Linked DNA regions of Bosea sp. 685. The protein of the gene in region 1 interacts with the protein of each later gene in a pairwise test. Links are inferred from orthologs where the notes say so. Each region holds a gene or a part of one and is shown in the gene's direction. Other genes may lie near its edges. The genes, in order: dnaA, RMR04_RS13595 and RMR04_RS21655.

What was found.
Region 2: the proteins of dnaA (region 1) and RMR04_RS13595 interact in binary tests that used the Escherichia coli proteins (3 or more experiments, as listed by UniProt). The link is inferred for Bosea sp. 685 from one-to-one orthologs.
Region 3: the proteins of dnaA (region 1) and RMR04_RS21655 interact in binary tests that used the Escherichia coli proteins (3 or more experiments, as listed by UniProt). The link is inferred for Bosea sp. 685 from one-to-one orthologs.

Annotation. Positions count from the first base shown.
Region 1 is NZ_CP134779.1:6,096,721-6,100,985, reverse strand. Bases 727-3,598 are described here. They hold dnaA (chromosomal replication initiator protein DnaA), read left to right. Parts: upstream 727-1,336; coding sequence 1,337-2,860; downstream 2,861-3,598. Other genes in these bases: dnaN (DNA polymerase III subunit beta), read left to right, coding at 3,026-3,598. Outside these bases: RMR04_RS29695 (threo-3-hydroxy-L-aspartate ammonia-lyase), read left to right, coding at 1-93; rpsT (30S ribosomal protein S20), read left to right, coding at 278-544; more of dnaN, read left to right, coding at 3,599-4,141. UniProt on the Escherichia coli protein: Plays an essential in the initiation and regulation of chromosomal replication. Binds in an ATP-dependent fashion to the origin of replication (oriC) to initiate formation of the DNA replication initiation complex once per cell cycle.
Region 2 is NZ_CP134779.1:2,563,785-2,568,159, reverse strand. The notes cover bases 888-3,869. They hold RMR04_RS13595 (replicative DNA helicase), read left to right. Parts: upstream 888-1,625; coding sequence 1,626-3,113; downstream 3,114-3,869. Other genes in these bases: alr (alanine racemase), read left to right, coding at 3,110-3,869; rplI (50S ribosomal protein L9), read left to right, coding at 895-1,458. In the rest of the region: RMR04_RS13605 (DUF2232 domain-containing protein), read left to right, coding at 1-859; more of alr, read left to right, coding at 3,870-4,240. UniProt on the Escherichia coli protein: The main replicative DNA helicase, it participates in initiation and elongation during chromosome replication. Travels ahead of the DNA replisome, separating dsDNA into templates for DNA synthesis.
Region 3 is NZ_CP134779.1:4,387,485-4,391,636, forward strand. What follows is about bases 1,018-3,776. They hold RMR04_RS21655 (HU family DNA-binding protein), read left to right. Parts: upstream 1,018-2,125; coding sequence 2,126-2,428; downstream 2,429-3,776. Other genes in these bases: RMR04_RS21650 (flavin-dependent oxidoreductase), read right to left, coding at 1,018-1,866; RMR04_RS21660 (vWA domain-containing protein), read left to right, coding at 2,588-3,763; RMR04_RS21665 (nuclear transport factor 2 family protein), read right to left, coding at 3,776-3,776. Outside these bases: RMR04_RS21640 (PilZ domain-containing protein), read left to right, coding at 1-8; RMR04_RS21645 (PilZ domain-containing protein), read left to right, coding at 304-621; more of RMR04_RS21650, read right to left, coding at 622-1,017; more of RMR04_RS21665, read right to left, coding at 3,777-4,152.

The DNA of each region.
Region 1 (4,265 bases):
GTGCCTGTCGCGGGCAAGCGCGTCGGCGTGATCTTGAGCGGCGGCAACGTCGATCTGGCGAGCTTTGCCCGTTTCATCGCGCCAGCCAGCTAAAACCTGCGGTCGCGGGCCATTCCGGCGTTGACGCCGGGCGCGGCAGCGACTATACGCCTGCCTCTCGCGACGGTCCGCGCAAAGCAACGGCCGCCGCCCACGCATTTTCCATCACGGTCGCGGTCCGACCCCGCCAGGCACATAGCCTGAGGCGAACGGACGCGATGACAACGAGGACGTTTCGATGGCCAATACGACGTCGGCCAAGAAGGCCACGCGCAAGATCGCGCGTCGCACCGAGGTCAATAAGGCGCGCCGCTCGCGCATGCGCACCTTCCTGCGCAAGGTCGAGGAGGCGATCGCCTCCGGCGACAAGAGCGCCGCTGCCGACGCTCTGAAGGCTGCCCAGCCGGAGATCATGCGGGCTGCTCAGAAGGGCATCGTTCACAAGAATACGGCGTCCCGCAAGGTCTCGCGCCTGGCGCATCGGGTTGGCGCTCTCGCCTCCTGATTTTCGCCATTCCGCAGAGCGGATTTTCGACTGAAAAACCCGGCCGCGAGGCCGGGTTTTTTCGTTGGCTGCAAACCTGCTGTGACCCGGCTGCTACAGCGCGCGAATGATTGATTCGGAGCGCGTGTCAGCAAGATTCTGCAATCTTTCCACGGCTTTGCGGGGTTGACTCCCGGAGCGCTCTGAGGGCGCAAAATCGGCCTCTCCGGCGGTTTTGACCGCGCAGCGAAAGCGCTTATTTTTCATGAGTTTAGCGGGCAAAGGATTTGACCCTCGGGATTCCCCCGGACTCACCTCGGGTGGATCGCACATTTGGAAAAAAAGATTCGCCCCCGGCGGCATGGGGCATCCGTAAAGAAAATCTTAAGTTCCACAACCAATTGCGCGGTGAATGCCGGTAGGTCAGGGTACCCCTTTCGGGCCTCGACTCTCGGAAGCCGGCTGAAGGGGATGTTGATCCCTTTCGAGAGCGCCCTGTAAGGTCATTTCATCGCCGGGCGGACAGCAATGGCCACCGGGGATTTTCATAAGAAATGAGGGTGTTTGGCTCGCGACCCAGGGGGGTTGGAGGATGCGGCTCTTTGTCTTGTCAGATTGAGATGAAGTGCGGCTTCGTCCCGCGGCGGGCTTTCCAGGCGTAATCGACAGGAGCGAAGGCAGGCCCCCCTGCGAGCGCGCAGCGTTCGCGGAAAGCCTGTTCTATCGACCGGACAGTAGCGCCGGCGAGGCTGCCGCATTGCGGCGGTTCTCGCTCAAGCGCGCCAATTTTTTAAAAGAAACGGGGCAACACACATGTTTGAACGGCAGGAGACAGTGGCAGCGATCGAGGCAGTGGCGGCGCCGCTTCCCTTGATTGCAGCCACGATCACGGAGACGATCGCCCCCCTGCAGGGTTCGCTCGGGGAGGCCTGGGACCGCGTTCGCCGCCGCTTGCGTGCGGAGCTTGGCGAGGACGTGTTCTCGAGCTGGTTCGCCCGCGTCGAGATCGGCGGGCTCGTCGACAGCGTCGCCTATCTGACCGTGCCGACCCGTTTTCTGAAGAGCTGGCTCGAGGCGCATTACGCCGAGCGTCTTCAGGTCAATTGCCAGGCCGAACTCGGCGCCGTGAATGGCGTCATCCTGTCCGTCCGCCAGGTGTCGCGTGACAGCGCCCCGGCTCCGGTGCGGGAGATGGCCGCCGCGCGTCCGCGCTCTGCGGTGGCTACGCCCGTGGCGGCTTCCGCTGAGGTCCGTCATGGTGAGGCAGCGACGCCATGCGAGCGCGACATCGTCGACGCTTGCGGCACGGTGCTCGACCGGCGCCTGACCTTCGAGAACTTCATCGTCGGCAAGTCGAACCAGCTCGCTTTCGCGGCTGCCGAGCGTATCGCTGCGGCTCCTGCCGGATCGACGCCCTACAACCCGCTCTACATTCATGCCGGCGTCGGCTTGGGCAAGACGCATCTGCTGCAGGCGATCGCTCAGGAGGCGCGCCGCCAGGGCAAGCGCGTCGCTTATTTCACCGCCGACCGCTTCATGTACGGCTTCGTCGCCGCGCTGAAGTCGCAGACCGCGCTCGCCTTCAAGGAGAAGCTGCGCGGCATCGACCTGCTCGTGGTCGATGATGTGCAGTTCATCCAGGGCAAGTCGATCCAGCAGGAGTTCGGCCATACGATCAATGCGCTGATCGACGCCGGCAAGCAGATCGTCGTGGCCGGTGACAGGCTCGCCAATGATCTCGAGGCCCTGGACGAGCGCATTCGCTCGCGTCTGGGCGGTGGGCTCGTGGTCGAGGTCGGCGATCTCGACGAGACGCTGCGCGGCAAGATTCTTGGCGGTCGGTTGGCGGCGCTGCATGCCGCCCATCCGAATTTCCACGTCAATCCCGATGTCGTCGCCTATGTCGCTTGCGTCGTCGCCACCAATGGCCGCGATCTCGACGGCGCCGCCAACCGCTTGCTCGCCCATGCCACGCTGTCTGGCCAGGCGGTCACCCTGGAGACGGCCGAGGCCGCGATCCGCGATCTGGTGCGGACCCGCGAGCCGCGCCGCGTCAAGATCGAGGACATCCAGAAGCTGGTCGCAACGCGCTACAATGTCAGCCGGGCCGATATCCTTTCGGAGCGGCGGACGGCGGCGGTGGTGAAGCCGCGCCAGATCGCGATGTATCTCTCCAAGGCGCTGACCCCGCGCTCCCTGCCCGAGATCGGCCGCCGGTTCGGCGGGCGCGATCACACCACGGTGCTGCATGCGGTGCGCAAGATCGAGAAGGCGATCACCGAGGATCGCTTGCTCCATGACGAGGTCGATCTCTTGAAGCGCATGCTGCAGGAGTGAGCAGCAGGAGTGAGCGACGGGCATTGAAGCCCCTCCGCCCGCTTTGATTGTGATTGCCGGCGCGCCTGCCCTTGCGCCGGTGGCGCGCCTCCGGCAATGTCGCGGGCCATTCCGCCGCCCGCGCCTCCTTGGCCCGGGCGCAATCACGCCAGAAGACTAAGAGATATGAAGGTCACGGTCGAACGTTCCACGCTGCTGAAGTCGCTGGGCCACGTGCATCGCGTGGTGGAGCGCCGCAACACGATCCCGATCCTGTCGAACCTGCTGCTCAGTGGAGCGGAGGCCGGCCTGAGGCTCAAGGCGACCGACCTCGATATCGAGGTCGTGGAAACGATCGCCGCCGATGTCGCCGAGCCCGGCGCGACGACCGTCCCGGCCCATACGCTGTACGATATCGTCCGCAAGCTGCCCGACGGCGCGCAGGTCTCGCTTGAGACGACTGGCGAGACCGGGCTGACCCTGCGCTCGGGCCGCTCGCGCTTTCAGCTCCAGACCTTGCCGGAAAGCGACTTCCCCGACATCACGGCCGGCGAGATGGCGCATCGCTTCGTGCTCCCGGCGGGCGAGTTCAAGCGCCTGATCGACAAGACGCAATTCGCGATCTCGACCGAGGAGACGCGCTATTATCTGAACGGCATCTATCTCCACACGCTCGATGTCGAGGGCCGCAGCCTGCTGCGCGCGGTCGCCACCGACGGCCACCGTCTCGCCCGCGTCGACACCGCAGCGCCTGCAGGCGCTGCCGGCATGCCGGGTGTCATTATCCCGCGCAAGGCCGTCTCCGAAATCCAGAAACTGCTGGAGGACGGCGAGACCGAAGTGGCGATCGAATTGTCCGCGACCAAGATCCGCGTCGCGACCCAGGCCGTTGTACTGACCTCGAAGCTGATCGACGGCACTTTCCCCGATTATCAGCGGGTCATCCCCAGCGGCAACGACAAGCGATTGACCGTCGACAAGGGTGATTTCGCGGCCTCGGTCGACCGCGTCTCGACGATCTCCTCCGAGCGCGGCCGGGCCGTGAAGCTCTCCATGGCCGATGGCCGCATGACGCTCTCGGTCACCAATCCCGATTCCGGCTCGGCGACCGAGGAGATCGAGGTCGACTATGATGCGAGCCCGCTCGATATCGGCTTCAATGCCCGCTATCTCATGGATATCGCCGCCCAGCTCGATGGCGACACGGCCCTGCTCAAGCTGGCCGATCCCGGCTCGCCGACCGTGATCCAGGATCGCGAAGGCGCGTCTGCGCTCTATGTGCTGATGCCGATGCGCGTTTAGAGCATTGCGCGAAAAAGTGGGCACCGGTTTTTCGCTGGAGCAATGCTCTAGATCCTTGGAATCGATCACGTTTTTTGCATTCGGGCGTGACCGTCCGAATGCGACGTGATCTAGCCGGCATTCA
Region 2 (4,375 bases), 3.5 Mb from region 1 along the record:
ATTGCTGTATTCCGCCGCTCCCCTCCCGATCTTCATCGCAGCGCTCGGCTGGAATCACCGCGCGGGCCTCGTGGCCATCGCCGCGGGCACGCTTGCCGTCGCCGTGGCACTCAGCCTCACCGCCGGCGTCGGCTTTGCCGTCATCATTGCCGTGCCGGCCTGGTGGATCGCCTATCTCGCCTTGCTGGCGCGCGGGGAGGAAGGCGCTGTCGAATGGTATCCGCTCGGCCGGTTGCTGCTCTGGATCGCCGGAACGGCCGCGCTTGTCACCGTCGGCAGCGCGCTCGTGATGACGACGGATTACGAGGCGTATCGCTCCGTCATCGCCCGGATCATCGAAAACCTGCTCACCGAAATGGTACGCGCCAAGCTGATCGCGCTGCCCGCCGATGTCCGGCTGCCGGAGCTCGCCCAGAGCCTCGCGCCGGCGGTTCCGGTCGGTATCGGCGCATCCTTCGTCACCACGATCACCGCCAATCTCTGGATCGCCGCCAAGGCGGTCCGGATTTCCGGCCGGCTGCCGCGGCCCTGGCCGTTCATCCCCGCCACCACATTGCCGCGCCAGGCGCTGCTGCTGCTGGTGCTCGCTTTGGTGACGGCCTCGCTCGGCGGCTTCGTCGGCGTCGCCGGCGCGGCGATGACCGGGGCCCTGCTTGCCGCCTTCATGTTCAGTGGGCTCGCGCTCCTGCACGACGCCTCACGCGGCAAGGCCTGGCGCACGCCGATGCTCGTCTCGGTCTATGTCGCGCTCATCGTCATGCAAGCCGTCCTGACGCCACTGCTGGCTCTGGCGGGCCTGCTCGACACCCTTCTCGGCCTGCGCAAGCGGGTTGCACTGCCTCCATCCCCTAACGCCTAAACCCATCGACCACACTCAAAACGGAGATTAAGACCATGGAAGTGATCCTGCTCGAACGCGTCGCCAAGCTCGGCCAGATGGGCGAAGTCGTCCGCGTCCGCGACGGCTTCGGCCGCAACTACCTGCTCGCCCGCGGTAAGGCGCTGCGCGCCACCGAAGACAACCGCAAGCGCTTTGAGACCCAGCGCATCGAGCTCGAGACCCGTAATCTCGAACTGAAGTCGGAAGCCGAGACCGTCGCCGAGACGCTGAACGGCCACTCGGTCGTGATCCTGCGCCAGTCCGGCGAGTCCGGCGTGCTCTACGGCTCGGTCTCGACCCGCGACATCGCCGAATCCCTGACCGCCGACGGTTTCCACGTCGCCCGCAGCCAGGTGACGCTGAACGCCCCGATCAAGACGCTCGGCCTGCACACCGTCCCGGTCGTGCTGCATCCGGAAGTCTCGGTGACGGTCACGATCAACGTCGCCCGTTCGGCGGAAGAGGCCGTGCGCCAGGTGCGCGGCGAGAACGTCACGGCCCGCGAGGAATTCGACCTCGACGATCTCGGCCTCGAGGTCGGCGCAGCCCTGGCGGAAGCCGGCGAGGACGATCGCTGAGCTTTCTCGATTTCGCATCGAGTCAAGGGCGCCATGGCAACATGGCGCCCTTTTCGTTTGGCGGCTGTGGAGTGCCGTGGATTGCGGATTCGGTGCTGGCGCAAACCGTCAGGGTGCTAGACTAACCTACGTTCCGACTCATCCTTGACAGAACCTGTCCGCAGACCATGGCCACCGCCACCGCCCTCGTTGCCCGCCTCGAGAACCGCGAGGCCGAGTACCGCGTCCAGCCCCACAACATCGAGGCGGAGCAGGCGCTGCTGGGCGCAATCCTGGTCAATAACGACGCCTTCTATCGCGTCTCCGACTTCCTGCTACCGGACCATTTCTTCGAGGCTATCCACCAGCGCGTCTTCGAGCTGATGTCGAGCCTTGTCCGCGCCGGCAAGATCGCGACGCCGATCACGCTCAAGACCTTCGTCGGCGAGATGGACCTCGGCGGCATCACCGCCTCGCAATATCTCGCCCGCCTTGCGGCCGAAGCAACGACGGTCATCAACGCGCAGGATTACGGCCGCACGGTCTATGACCTCGCCATTCGCCGCCAGCTCATCGGCGTCGGCGAGGAGCTGGTCAATGTCGCCTATGACGCGCCGGTCGAGATGCCGCCGCGCGAGCAGATCGAGGACGCCGAGCGCAAGCTCTACGAACTCGCCGAAAAGGGCCGTTACGAGGGCGGCTTCCAGAAATTCGACAACGCGCTGCGCACCGCGATCGACATGGCAGCCAACGCCTATGCGCGCGCCGGCGGCCTCTCGGGCATTTCATCGGGCCTGCGCGATCTCGACCAGCGCATGGGCGGCCTGCAGCCCTCCGACCTGATCGTGCTGGCCGGCCGCCCCGCCATGGGCAAGACATCGCTTGCGACCAATATCGCCTTCAACATGGCGAAGGCCTGGCGCGGCGAGCGGCAGCCGGACGGTACGCTCAAGACCGTCGATGGCGCCATCGTCGCCTTCTTCTCGCTTGAAATGTCGGCCGACCAGCTCGCGACGCGTATCGTCGCCGAGCAGTCGGGCATCTCCTCCTACAAGATCAGGCAGGGCCGCATCACCGAGGCCGATTTCGCGAGGCTGACCGATGTCGCGGCGCAGATCGAGAAGCTGCCGCTTTATATCGACCAGACCGGCGGTATCTCGATCGCCCAACTCGTCGCCCGCGCCCGCCGATTGAAGCGTCAGAAGGGGCTCGACGCCCTGTTCATCGACTACCTGCAGCTCCTCTCCGGCTCGTCCAAGAACAGCCAGAATCGCGTGCAGGAATTGACCGAGATCACCACCAGCCTGAAGGCGCTGGCGAAGGAGCTTGCCGTTCCGATCATCGCACTTTCGCAGCTCTCGCGTCAGGTCGAAAGCCGCGACGACAAGCGCCCGCAGCTCTCGGATCTGCGTGAATCGGGCTCGATCGAGCAGGACGCCGACGTCGTGATGTTCGTCTATCGCGACGAATACTATCTCAAGGGCAAGGAGCCGCGCCCCGGCACCGAAGAACACAACAAGTGGCAAATCGAGATGGAAGCCGCCCATGGCGTGGCCGAGCTCATCATCGGCAAGCAGCGCCACGGCCCCACCGGGGCGATCGCGCTCCAGTTCGACGCCGAGGTGACGCGCTTCTCCGACCGCGCTGACGAACTCCGACTCCCGGATCGCGAATGAGCACTTTCGATTCAGCCGACGCCGCGACCGTCGGCGCCATCCTCACCATCGATCTCGGCGCGCTGGTCGCCAATTGGCGGGCGCTGGGCGCGCGTGCCGGCACGGAAGCCGGCGCGGTGGTCAAGGCGAACGCCTATGGCATCGGCATCGAACCGGCAGTGACGGCCTTGGCCAAAGCCGGCTGCCGCAGCTTCTTCGTCGCGCATCTCTCCGAGGGTATCCGGGCGCGCAGCGTTGCCCCCGATGCTGCGGTCTATATCCTCAATGGGCTTTTACCCGACACATGCGGCGTCTATGCGGAGCACGGGCTTTCGCCCGTACTCGGTTCGCATGAGGAACTGCTGGAATGGGCCTCCTTTCGCCAGACCGGCGCGCAGGTCCGACCAGCGGCGCTGCATGTCGATACCGCGATGAACCGGCTCGGGCTCTGGCCCGGCGAGGGACTCAATCTGGCCCGCGAGCGCAGCGGCGTGATCGCCGCGGCCGGGATCGGGCTGGTGATGAGCCATTTCGCCTCCTCCGAGGATGAGGCGGACCCGGCCAATGCCCGCCAGATCGCGGCCTTCGCCGAGATCGCAGCCGCATTCCCCGACACTGCGGCCTCGCTGAAGAACTCCTCCGGCCATTTCCTGAAGGACTGCCCGTCCTATCAGCTCACCCGGCCAGGCTATGCGCTCTATGGCGGTAACCCGATGCCGGGCCAGGCCAACCCGATGCAGCCCGTCATCGGCCTGGAGGCGCGCATCATCCAGTTGCGCGAGGTCGAGGCCGGTACGCAGGCCGGCTATAATGGTCGCTGGACGGCCAAGAGCCGGCGCAAGCTCGCCACCATCTGCCTCGGCTATGCCGACGGCTACCCACGCAATGCGAGCTGGACCGATACCGTCACGGGCGGCTCGGCGCTGGTCGGCGGAGTGTCCTGCCCCTTTGTCGGCTCTGTCTCGATGGATCTGATCATCGTCGACGTCACCGAAGCCCCGGCCGGCGCGGCGGTTCGCGGCGCGCCCGTCACGCTGATCGGCGGCCCACTCGACCTGGAGGCCGTCGGCGCCGGGGCCAAGACGGTCGGCTACGAGATCCTGACCAGCCTCGGCCGGCGTTACGCGCGCCGTTATGTGGGGTTGTGAGCACGTTGGCAGGCGATCCCACCACTGTCATTCCGGGGCACGGCGCAGCCGTGAACCCGGAACCCACGACCGGGCGCGCACCTTCCACCATGCTTGGAAAATGTCGCGTCCCGTCGTGGGTTCCGGGTTCTTCGC
Region 3 (4,152 bases), 1.7 Mb from region 1 along the record:
CCGGCTGAACCGGATCAGGCGCGTTTGAGCAGCTGTTCAAGCATTGCGCGAAAAGTGGGTATCGGCTTTTCCGTCGAGGCCATGCTCTGAACTTTTAGAAGCGATCATGTTTTTCGTATTCGGACAGAGCCGTCCGAATGCAACGTGAGCAAACAGGCTCGCGCATCGGCAACGCTCCGGAGCGGCCATTTCCGCGGTTAATCTTAAGCCGCAGAATGACATGCGTCGCGTCTTACGCCGCGTCATTATGGTGGCAACCGATAGCCGGCGAAGTCTGGCTTCGTCCGGGAAGGGAACCGCGCCATGAGGATTGAACGTCGTCAAACGCCGCGCAGCCGGGTCCATGGGGGCGCGAGCGTCGTCTTCAACGGCCGTCAGTCGGTGCTCGACTGCACCCTGCGCAACTGGTCGGACACCGGCGCGCTGGTCCGCATGAGCGACTGGATCGCGCTGCCGAAAACATTCGAGATCGACATCGCCAACCGGGACGAGAGCGTCCGCGTCCGGCAATGCTGGCGTCGCGGAGACGATGTCGGCGTCGCCTTCCTGACGCCGGGGGAATGCCAGCCGGTTGCGCCGATTTCGCTCGACGCCATGCGAAAGCGCCGTCAGCTCGGCTGATCAGGCGCGCTTCAGCAGCTGTTCGGCGGAAAACCCCGCCTTCCCGGCATAGGATTTCACGATCGCCTCGCGCTTGGCGTAGCTCAGCACGCGCTCGACATCGTCGAAGCCATTGGGCGCCAGCGCCTCGACGGCATCGATGACGCGCTCGGGGCCGCCAGCGCGGTTCATCGCCACAATCTCGGCGGTTGCGGGCAGGCGGACCGCCTCATAAGCCGCGAGCGCATGGCGCGGATGCTCGGCGCGAACCAGCAGGTCGGCGAGGCAGCGCGCATCGAGGATCGCCTGCGAAGCCCCGTTCGAGCCAACCGGATACATCGGATGGGCGGCGTCGCCGAGCAGCGTGACGCGGCCATGGGTCCAGCGCGGCAGCGGATCGCGATCGCACATCGGATAATCCCAGAAGCCGGGCGAGGCCTGGATCAGCGCCATGATATCGACGCCGGGCACGCTGAAGCGCCGGGCGAAGGGCAGCACGTCTTCGAGCCGGCCGGGCTTCGACCAGGCCTCCTTCGGCGGCGGCTTGGCCGGGTCGCCGGTTCGGATGTTGACGACCCAGTTGGTCAGGCGCGTCTGCGGCGTCGCGCCTGATGCAATCGGGTAGAGCACCAGCTTCCCCGCCATGCCGCCGGCAATGATCATGCTCTCGCCATCGAGAAAGAGCGGCCAGTCGCAGGCGCCGCGCCACATCTGCACGCCGTTCCAGCGCGGCGGCCCTTGATCGGGGCAATAATGACCGCGCACGGCCGAGTGGATGCCGTCGGCGGCGATCAGGAGATCGGCGCGGGCGGTCTCGCCGCCCTCGCCGCGCCGGGAATCGGCGAAATGGGCGGTGACGCCGCCCTCATCCTGCGAAAAACCCTGCAGGCGGCGGCCGGTGCGCAGCGCGTCCGCACCCAGCCGCGCCACCACCGCATCGCGGATCACGCCCTGCAGGCGGCCGCGATGGATCGAGAATTGCGGCACCGGTGCGCCGGCATGCAGGCCGCGCAATTCGCGCCAAACGGTCTGGCCGAAGCGGTTCATATAGACGAGTTCGCGCGTGCGGATGGCCACCGCGTCAAGCGCCGGCAGCAGTCCGAGCTCGGCGAGCTCGCGGATGGCGTGCGGCAATGTGTTGATGCCGACACCGACCTCGCGGATCTCCCCGGACTGCTCGTAGACGGTCGGCGTGAAGCCCCGCGCATGCAGCATGAGCGCCAGCGTCAAACCGCCGATCCCGCCCCCGACGATGATGACCTTCATGCCTGCCCGCCCCTGCCCTTCTAATTATTTTAAGCTTGAAATAACCGGCCCTGATTTGTCAATCGCGCCGCAGCGGCGCCGGAATCGTACGACATTAGCCGCACGGGGAACGGAACGAAGCGGATTTCTGTGCGTATCTACCGCCACAGCTGTCGTCTTTCGATTTTAGCTGTGCCAACTGGCGCCTTCGCGCGCCGCAGATTGCGGGAGCAACGATCCGTGGGAGCAACCCCGTACGAACGCTCGGCCTTGCGCGACGCTGTACAACCCCCTTCTCAAGGAGGAATTCATGACCAAGAATGAACTGATCGCCGCCATTGCCGAAGAGACCGGCAAGACCAAGACCGACGTCTCGGCCATCCTGGCCTCACTGGGCGCGGTCGTCGCCAAGACCCTGAAGTCCGGTGACGACGTCACGCTGGGCGGCGTCGGCAAGCTCTCGGCCGCCAAGCGCGAGGCCCGCGAGGCCCGCAACCCCTCGACCGGCGCGATGATCAAGGTTCCGGCCAAGACGGTCGTCAAGTTCAAGGTGACCAAGGATCTCGCTGACGCCGTCGCGTAATCTATCGTTTCCCTCCCCGCCATCCCGGACCAGCGGCGCCGCCGCCCGGACCCGAGATGGCGGCGGAGGGAACGATGCCCGTCGCCAGGCTATGGCGATCACACCAGGATGTGCGCAAGCGCGGCTTGACCGCAGGCTCCGGCCCCGCACATTAGCCTGATGTTCCTCCGCCTGTTCACAGAGCTGCGCGCCAACAAGGTTCCCGTCACGCTGCGGGAATATCTGGCGCTGCTGGAAGGCGTCGAGGCCGACCTCGCCGAGCACCGCGTCGAGGAGTTCTACTATCTCGCCCGCTGTTGCCTGGTGAAGGACGAGCGCCATCTCGACCGCTTCGACCAGGTCTTCGCCCAGGTCTTCAAGGGCATGGAGACGCTTCAGCAGGCCATCGAGCAGGCCGGCATCCCCGAGGAGTGGCTGCGCAAGCTCGCCGAGAAATACCTCACCGATGAAGAGAAGGCGCAGCTCGAGGCGCTCGGCTGGGAGAAGCTCTGGGAGACGCTGAAGCTGCGGCACGCGGAGCAGAAGGGCCGCCATCAGGGCGGCTCGAAATGGATCGGCACCGCCGGCACCTCGCCCTATGGCGCTTATGGCTACAATCCCGAAGGCGTCCGTATCGGCCAGGACAAGAACCGCAATTTCCGCGCGGTGAAGGTCTGGGACAAGCGCGAATTCAAGGATTTCGACGACACCCGCGAGCTTGGCGTGCGCAACCTGCGCATCGCGCTGCGCCGCCTGCGCAAATTCGCCCGCACCGGCGCAGCCGAAGAGCTCGACCTCGATTCGACGATCTCAGAGACCGCGCGGCACGGCTATCTCGACGTGAAATTGCGGCCCGAGCGGCGCAACGCCGTGAAGGTATTGCTCTTCCTCGATGTCGGCGGCTCGATGGACTGGCATGTCGAGCTGGCCGAGGAGCTGTTCTCGGCGGCCCGCGCCGAATTCAAGCATTTCGAGCATTTCTACTTCCACAACTGCCCCTATGAGCGGGTCTGGCGCGAGAATCGCCGCCGGCACGACCAGGTCATCCCGACCTGGGACATCCTGCGGACCTATCCGGCCGATTACCGCGTCGTCTTCGTCGGCGACGCCTCGATGAGCCCCTATGAGATCGCGATGCCGGGCGGCTCGGTCGAGCATTGGAACGAGGAGGCGGGCCAGGTCTGGCTGGAGCGATTGACGGGACGTTTCCAAAAATCTGTCTGGCTCAACCCGGTGCAGCAGCATCTCTGGAGCTACACCCAGTCGATCCGCCAGATCGGCGGGCTGATGGCCGGCCGCATGTTCCCGCTGACGCTGGACGGGCTGGACGGGGCGATGAAGGTGCTGGCGCGCTAGCCTCCCCCATCATCATGGAAAAGCACGTGTCGGCGTTCCCTGATGAAAAACCATCTGCCAGCTATCGTCGATCAACTTCCAGATCGAGCTTCGAAGCGAATGCACCTCGATTTCATCGACTGTGCTTCGGCGCATCGACCGATATGTCAGTAACGCTACGCCCTCGGCGAGCAAGCAAACGCGGAAATCGCGGGCCGTTCGCTCAACCGAAGCGTCTTGATCCGTTTCGCCGGCGAGCGCCTCCATCGTTTGGTACTTGTCGTAGATTCGGCCTGAACGACCGAACTCCACGAAGTCGTCGGCAAGCAAGGCCATGACATCCGCCCGCGAAGCGCGAGCCTGAGACATCAACAATCGCTCTTCAAGCTCTCGTAACGACACAAGAAGCG